2 regions of the Streptomyces sp. NPDC001068 genome follow, and region 2 is predicted to be linked to the other one. Evidence: riboswitches for the same ligand, from Rfam matches in the RefSeq annotation. Region 2 holds a riboswitch; the other holds the start of a gene.

The links. Region 2 has a riboswitch for cyclic di-AMP ahead of ACFY3I_RS24665 (M23 family metallopeptidase). Riboswitches for the same ligand answer to the same signal wherever they lie in the genome.
Positions count from the first base shown of each region.
Region 1: linked by a shared signal. The riboswitch ahead of ACFY3I_RS04815 (M23 family metallopeptidase) and the one ahead of ACFY3I_RS24665 (M23 family metallopeptidase) in region 2 are both predicted to bind cyclic di-AMP.

Region 1 is NZ_JBIAYD010000001.1:1,119,865-1,123,852, reverse strand. Features, by position in the region: gene ACFY3I_RS04820 (M16 family metallopeptidase) at 1-1,210, shown strand, start outside; cyclic di-AMP (ydaO/yuaA leader) riboswitch at 1,411-1,574, shown strand; gene ACFY3I_RS04815 (M23 family metallopeptidase) at 1,587-2,342, shown strand; gene ACFY3I_RS04810 (GntR family transcriptional regulator) at 2,555-3,250, shown strand; gene ACFY3I_RS04805 (HPr family phosphocarrier protein) at 3,568-3,849, opposite strand.
Region 2 is NZ_JBIAYD010000008.1:457,355-461,342, forward strand. Features, by position in the region: gene ACFY3I_RS24650 (dihydrofolate reductase family protein) at 1-104, shown strand, start outside; tRNA gene ACFY3I_RS24655 (tRNA-Met) at 162-235, shown strand; gene ACFY3I_RS24660 (PP2C family protein-serine/threonine phosphatase) at 430-1,524, shown strand; cyclic di-AMP (ydaO/yuaA leader) riboswitch at 1,793-1,953, shown strand; gene ACFY3I_RS24665 (M23 family metallopeptidase) at 1,961-2,995, shown strand; gene ACFY3I_RS24670 (aldo/keto reductase) at 3,237-3,988, shown strand, end outside.

The sequences.
Region 1 (3,988 bases), on a different contig from region 2:
CGAACCGGCCGGCCTGGACGGCGTCGCCACGATCATGGCGCGCGCCTTCTCCGAGGGCACCGACAAGCACTCCGCCGAGGAGTACGCCGCCGAGCTGGAGCGGGCCGGCGCCACCCTCGACGCACACGCCGACCACCCCGGCGTCCGGCTCAGCCTGGAGGTGCCGGCCTCCCGGCTGGAGAAGGGGCTCGGGCTGCTCTCCGACGCGCTGCGGGCGCCCGCCTTCGCCGACAGCGAGATCGAGCGGCTGGTGCGCAACCGGCTCGACGAGATCCCGCACGAGCTGGCCAACCCCAGCCGCCGGGCCGCCAAGCAGCTCTACAAGGAGCTGTTCCCGTCGACCGCGCGGATGTCCCGGCCTCGCCAGGGCACCGAGGACACCGTCGAGAAGATCGACGCGGCCGCCGTGCGCGGGTTCTACGACCGGCACGTACGGCCCGCCACCGCCACCGCGGTCGTCGTCGGCGACCTGACCGGCATCGACCTGGACGAACTGCTCGGCCAGACCCTGGGCGCCTGGCACGGCACCGCCGGCCGGCCCCGGCCGGTGCCCCAGGTCTCCGCGGACGACACCGGCCGGGTCGTCATCGTGGACCGCCCCGGCGCCGTCCAGACCCAGCTGCTCATCGGCCGCGTGGGCGCCGACCGGCACGACCGGGTCTGGCCCGCCCAGGTGCTCGGCACCTACTGCCTGGGCGGCACCCTCACCTCCCGCCTGGACCGTGTCCTGCGCGAGGAGAAGGGCTACACCTACGGCGTCCGCGCCTTCGGGCAGGTGCTGCGGTCCGCCCCCGACGGCAGCGGCGCCTCGATGCTCGCCATCAGCGGCTCCGTGGACACCCCGAACACCGGCCCGGCGCTCCAGGACCTGTGGACGGTGCTGCGCACCCTCGCCTCCGGCGGACTCACCGACGCCGAGCGCGACGTCGCCGTGCAGAACCTGGTCGGCGTGGCGCCGCTGAAGTACGAGACCGCGGCGGCCGTCGCCGGCACCCTGGCCGACCAGGTCGAGCAGCACCTGCCGGACGACTTCCAGGCCACGCTCTACCGGCAACTGGCCGCCACCGGCACCGTGGAGGCCACCGCGGCGGTCGTGAACGCCTTCCCGGTCGACCACCTGGTCACCGTCCTGGTCGGCGACGCGGCGCAGATCAGGGAGCCGGTCGAGGCCCTCGGCATCGGCGAAGTGACGGTCGTCGCCGCGGAGTAGCCGGGCGACGCCCCGCGCGTGAACGGAGCCCTGGTGACCACCCGGCCACCAGGGCTCTGAAATGTCCGGATTGGTGCGGAGGTTGCCTGTCTGCCCTGTGGGATGCGCGACAAAATCCGCGTTCCGTTTGAGGATTGCGAGGACGCCCTCGTAGGTTCTTCCAGGCTGTCCGCACGACACTGCGCCGCGCCCGCGGCACCGGACAGTCATCGCCGAGTCCCCGTACGGCGCGAGCCAGGGGAGCCGGGGACCCACGCAGTCCCTGGGGTGAATCGGGCGCCCGCGCTAGTCGCGAGGGGGCCCGTAGGAGACCTTCCTGCTCCGAACCCGTCAGCTAACCCGGTAGGCGAGAGGGAAGGAAAGGACCAGCCTCTACATGGCGTTCATGTGCGCCTCCGGGAAGCACCGTCGTCCCGGCCGGGTGAAGCGCACCACCGCGCAGGCCGCCGGCATCGCGGCCCTCACCACCACCGGTGTCATCGGCACCGTCTCGGCGGCCCCCGCGCTCGCCGCGGAGAACTCCGTCCAGCAGACCGGCCTCACGCCGGTGATCACGGTCAGTGACTCGGTCGTCGAACAGATCGACGCCCAGGCCGCCGCGCAGACGGCCGCCGCCGAGCGCGAGGCGGCCGAGAAGGCGGCCCGCGAGAAGGCCGCGGCGAAGGCCGAGAAGGAGCACGCGGCCGCGGCGCGTGCCGCGCGGGAGGCCGAGCGCAAGCGTCTCAACGCCTTCGTCGTGCCGGTCACCGACTCGTACGTCTCCACCGGCTACAAGACCGGCGGCTCCCTGTGGTCCTCCGGCGCCCACACGGGCATCGACTTCCACGCGGCCACCGGCACCGAGGTGCACGCGGTCGGTACCGGCACGGTGGTCTCCACCGGCTGGGGCGGGTCGTACGGCAACCAGATCGTCATCAAGATGGCCGACGGCATGTACACCCAGTACGGCCACCTGTCGTCGATCGGTGTCTCGGTGGGCCAGAAGGTCACCCCGGGCGAGCGGATAGCCCTGTCCGGCGCGACCGGCAACGTGACCGGCCCCCACCTCCACTTCGAGGCTCGTACGACCCCGGAGTACGGCTCGGACGTCGACCCGGTCGCCTACCTCCGCAAGCACGGCGTCGACGTCTGACCCGAGCGCGGCGGCAAGCATGTGACGCCGTCCGACGAGCTTTCCGAAAGCCCCGGCCTCCACGCCGGGGCTTTCGTCGTTTCCGTGACCTCGGTGTCCAAAAAATACGCATGGATTCAAGGCCCCCTTCGGAAATTCCGGCCCATTGCAATAGAGTCACGGAACGGACGTCACTCGGCGGCTTTTCACGGGGACCAGGGCGGAGGTCGGACATGCGTATTCCGGCGCACTCGGTATGCACGGCGATCCGGGACGACATCGTCGCGGGGGTCCATGAGCGCGGCAGCCGGCTCACCGAGGAAGTCCTGGCCCGCCGCTACGGCGTCTCGCGCGTCCCCGTCCGCGAGGCCCTGCGCACCCTGGAGGCCGAGGGGTTCGTGGTGACGCGCCGGCACGCGGGCGCGTGCGTCGTGGAACCGACCGAGCAGGAGGCCGCCGACCTGCTGGAGATGCGTCTGCTCCTGGAGCCGCTCGGCGCCTCCCGGGCCGCGCAGCGCCGTACCGAGGCGCACCTCAAGGTGCTGCGCGGACTGGTCAGGCTGGGTCAGGAGCGGGCCCGCAGGGGCGGCAGCGAGGATCTGCGGTCGCTGGGCGGCTGGTTCCACGAGACGCTCGCCCAGGCGACCGGCAGTCATGCCCTGACCTCGGCACTCACCCAACTGCGGCACAAGATCGCCTGGATGTACGTCGTCGCGGCGCCCGCCGACCCGGTGGGGTCCTGGGCCGAGCACGGCGCCATCGTGGACGCGGTGGCGCGCGGCGACGGCGAGCGCGCGCGGGCGCTCACCGCGCTGCACACCGAGCGGTCCACGCTCTCCCACCGGCTGCGCTTCTCCGGCGGCACGGACCGGGGCGGTGGTGTGAGGACTTCGCAACATCCCGTAAACATGTCGGGCCCGCGGCATTAACACGGGCGCCGTATACAAAGAGATGTAATTCGGCGGAGCGGTCTTTCCGCTGCCTTTATCTGTGCGTGCCGGTAATTCCCGGTGACGCGCCATTCGTGTGCCCGGCGTGAATTTTCCCGCGCCATGTGGAACACGGGTGCCGCGCCGACCGCCGCCGAGGCCGCGTGATCCCTGCGACGAAAACAACGGGAACTACCGGAACAACGGGAACGGCAGACGACGGAAACCCGGACGCCGGAAACCCGCACGGCGGAAACGGCGGGGCCGCGCCGCCCTCGCAGGGGTGGCGCGGCCCGGTGGTGCGGGAGCCGTGCGGCTCAGACGGTCTCGGGGAGTTCCTCGAGACCCTCGCCGACCAGCTTGGCCAGGCGGTCGAGAGCGGCGTCCGCGCCCTCGGCGTCGGAGGCGAGGACGATCTCCTCGCCGCCCTGCGCACCCAGGCCCAGGACAGCCAGCATGGAGGCCGCGTTGACGGGGTCGCCCCCGGCCTTGGCGATGGTCACCGGGACGCCTGTGGCCGTGGCGGCTCGGACGAAGATGGAAGCGGGGCGGGCGTGGAGGCCCTCGGCCCAGCCGACGTTGACGCGGCGCTCAGCCATGTGATGCTGCCCTTCGGTTTTCAGGGTTGTCTAGACCAGTTTCCCATATCGTGAAGCATGCCCGGAGCGGGACATGGGTCCCCCGGGTGTGTCGCCGGACCGCGGCCTCGGTCCGGCTTCCGTCCTCCACAGACTGCCT
Region 2 (3,988 bases):
CGGCCGACGGGACGGGGGCGCTGCGCGAGGCCGGGGTGGCGGTGCTGGTGCTGGACGCGTACGAGGAGCTGGCGAAGGCCCCGAACGATCACCTGCTGGGCTGACCCCGGCCCAACCCGTGTGACTTCGGTGCTTGCGATGGCGTATGCTGGTTTCACCGACGCGGGGTGGAGCAGCTCGGTAGCTCGCTGGGCTCATAACCCAGAGGTCGCAGGTTCAAATCCTGTCCCCGCTACTGAAGACCAGGGCCGGAATCCGAGAATCAGGATTCCGGCCCTGAGTCGTACGGCGGCGCGTGCCCGGTACGTGTCCGTCATCACACCCGTCCGTGCTCATCCGCCCGGCCCACAGCATTCGCCCCCGCCCGCTCGCAGCCGCAAATCTGGACGGACACGCTTCGGACACCCGGGACATGTGGGGAGTCGTTCGGTGGACCATGGACAGGCGCAGGAGGGCAGGTCCGCGACCGCTCGCACCCTGGCCCGGTTCCTGCCCGCCCTGCTGATCGTCTCCGGCGTCTGCTACGACAGGCTCACCCCGGTCGGGTACACGGCCGTCCCCTTCTTCACGGCGGCTCCGCTGATCGCCGCGCCCCTCGCGTCCCTGCGCACCACCGTCCTGACCGGAATCGCGTCCTTCCTCGCCACCTACGCCGTGCACGCCCGGTTCGGGTTCGGGCCGGACGCGGACGCCGTCACCGAGATGGTGACCGTGGCCACGGTCGCAGCCCTCGCGGCCGGCATCAACCGGATCGTCCGCCTCGGCGACCGGCGGCTCGCCTCCGCCCGCGAGGTCGCCGAGGCGGCGCAGCGGGCGGTGCTGCCCGAGCCCGCCGAGCGGATCGGCGGCTTCGAGATCGCCGCGCGCTACGAGGCGGCCCAGGAGGGCACCTTCATCGGCGGCGACCTGTACGCGGTCCAGGACACCCCCTTCGGCGTGCGGCTGGTCGTCGGCGACGTGCGCGGCAAGGGCATGGGCGCGGTCGCCGCGGTGGCGGTGGTCATCGGCGCGTTCCGGGAGGCCGCCGAGCAGGAGGTCACCCTGGAGGGGGTGGCGGGGCGGCTGGAGCGGGCGATGACCCGCGAGTGCGTCCGGCGTGGCGGAGTCGACGCGTACGAGGGGTTCACCACCGCCGTGCTCGCCGAACTCCCGCACGGGGACGGCACGGTCCGGATCGTCAACCGGGGACATCCGCCGCCCCTGCTGCTGCACGGTGACGGCGTGGTCTTCCCGGTGCGAGTGCCGGAGGCCGCGCTGCCGCTGGGGATGGGCGAGTTGGGGGACGGGCCGGACCGGGCCGCCGAGCACCCGTTCCCGAGCGGGGCCACGCTGCTGCTGCACACCGACGGCCTCTCCGAGGCGCGGGACGCGCGCGGCGTGTTCTACGACCCCGAGCGACGGCTGACCGGGCGGGCCCTCACCGCCCCCGGTCCGCTGCTGGCCCGGATCGCCGCCGAGGTGCGCCGGCACACCGGGGGCGGCATGACGGACGACATGGCGCTGCTCGCGGTGCGGCGGCCCTGAACGCGATCACGGGGCCGTACTGCGGATGGTCACCCACGGTGCGCGGACGGAAGCCGTCCGCATAACGTCTGAGTCACCATCAAAACTGCTGTGACTCCTGAGCTGTACAGAACACATGGTCAACTCGACCGTTTTTGACCGTTCGTAGCAGGTAAGTCCACGCCTTGAAAGCGTAATGATCAAGGAGAACGGCTTGGAATCTGATAGCCGGGTCTATTAACGTTCGATAACGCAGCGCGGTCGTCACAGCCGTCACCCGCGACGGCTCCGCGCGCACGCGCCGAATCCCGCAAGGGAACCGGGGAACCACCACCTTGGGGTGAATCGCACTAATACCACCGGGTAGAAATCGGTCGGTATACGCGCGTAGGAGACCTTCCTGCTCCGAACCCGTCAGCTAACCCGGTAGGCAGCGGAAGGAAAGGAGTGCGCCCGCGTGGCGTCCAACCGGCCTGCTCCGACAGCCCCGTTCGTGCCCAGCCAGCGTCAGCCCGAGGCCTACGGCCTCGGTGGACAGCGCACCGACGAGGGCCCCTGGGAGGAGTGGAACCCCACCGAGGAGTCCCTCGCCCCGGTACGCGGCCGGCACCGCGTCGCCAAGCAGCGCGGCGGAGGCCTCGCGCGGAGCTCCACGGTTCTCGGCGTCGGCGTCATCGCCGCCGTCGGCGCGGGCGGCATGGCCAGCGCCAACACCGGCAAGCCGCCGGTCTCCATCTCGCTGCCCGACCTGCCGTCCTCCGTCGACTCCCTGCTCGGCGACGACGGCGGCCACCAGGCGGCCCCCACCGCGCTCAGCAGCGTCACCACGGCGACCGCCACCGACGCCGACTCCTCCTCCGACGCCGGTGAGGCGCTGCGCAGCCGGATCATCGCCCAGGCCGAGCAGCAGCAGACCCAGATCGACGTGAAGGCCACCGCCAAGGCCGTCGCCGCCGCCGACAAGGCGGTCTCCGACGCGGAGGCGAAGGCGGAGAAGGCCGCGGCGACCCAGGCCGCCGACGCCAAGGAGAAGGCGCAGGCCGCCGAGAAGGCGCAGGCCGAGCAGAAGCGGCTCGCCGCGCTGGCCAAGCAGTACACGCTGCCGGTCGTCTCCTACACGATCACCGGCACCTTCGGCCAGGCCGGCTCCATGTGGGCCTCCGGCTACCACACCGGCCTCGACTTCGCCGCCCCCACCGGGACCCTGATCAAGGCCGTGCACAGCGGCACCGTCACGGAGGCCGGCTGGGCCGGCTCGTACGGCTACCGCACGATCCTCACCCTCGACGACGGCACCGAGCTGTGGTTCTGCCACCAGTCCTCGATCGGCGTCAAGGTCGGCCAGAAGGTCGCCACCGGTGACGTCATCGGGCGGGTCGGCGCCACCGGCAACGTCACCGGCCCGCACCTCCACCTGGAGGTCCACCCCGGCGGCCAGGCCACCGGCATCGACCCGATGACCTGGCTGCGCGGCAAGGGCCTGAACCCCTGACGGACCCCCACTGATCCCCGGCGGCCCTGACGACGACCCCCCGACGTCAGGGCTGCCGGTCCGGTGCGTCCGGGGGACGGTGTCCGGGACCGGGCGACGCCTTCCGCATTTGCGAGAACGCCTTCCGTCGCGACGCCTTCCGCTTTTACGAGAACGCCTTCCGCAGCGACGCCTTCCGCTTTTACGAGAACTTCGCGTTGTGGCGGCATCGGACCCCCGGCCGACGATGTTGAACTGAGGCATGACCTCTACTCCGGACTCCTCCGCCTCCCCCTCCGCTTCCCGCCCTCTGCGCAAGCTCGGTGCCTCCGACCTGGAGGTATTCCCGCTCTGCCTGGGCGGCAACGTCTTCGGCTGGACCGCCGACGAGGCCACGTCCTTCGCCGTCCTCGACGCGTACACGGCAGCGGGCGGCAACTTCGTGGACACCGCCGACTCTTACTCGGCCTGGATCGAGGGCCACCAGGGCGGCGAGTCCGAGACCGTCATCGGCAAGTGGGTCAAGGCGCGCGGCAACCGCTCGGACGTCGTCATCGCGACGAAGGTCAGCCAGCACCCCGACTACCCGGGTCTGTCGGGCGCCAACATCAAGGCCGCCGCGGACGCCTCACTGCGGCGCCTGGGGACCGACTACATCGACCTCTACTACACCCACTTCGACAAGCCCGAGATCCCGGTCGAGGAGATCGTCGGTGCCCTGGACGAACTGGTGCGCGCGGGCAAGGTCCGGCACATCGCCGCCTCCAACATCACCGCCGAGCGGCTCCAGGAGTCGCTGGACCTCTCCGACCGCGAGGGCCTCGCCCGGTACGTCGCCCTCCAGCCCCACTACAACCTCGTCTCCCGCGACACCTACGAGGGTCCCCTCCAGGAGCTGGCCTCCCGCACCGGTCTCGCGGCGGTCCCCTACTTCGCGCTGGCCGCGGGCTTCCTCACCGGCAAGTACCGGCCCGGCGCGACCGTCGACAGCGCCCGCTCGGGCCGTGCCGCCCA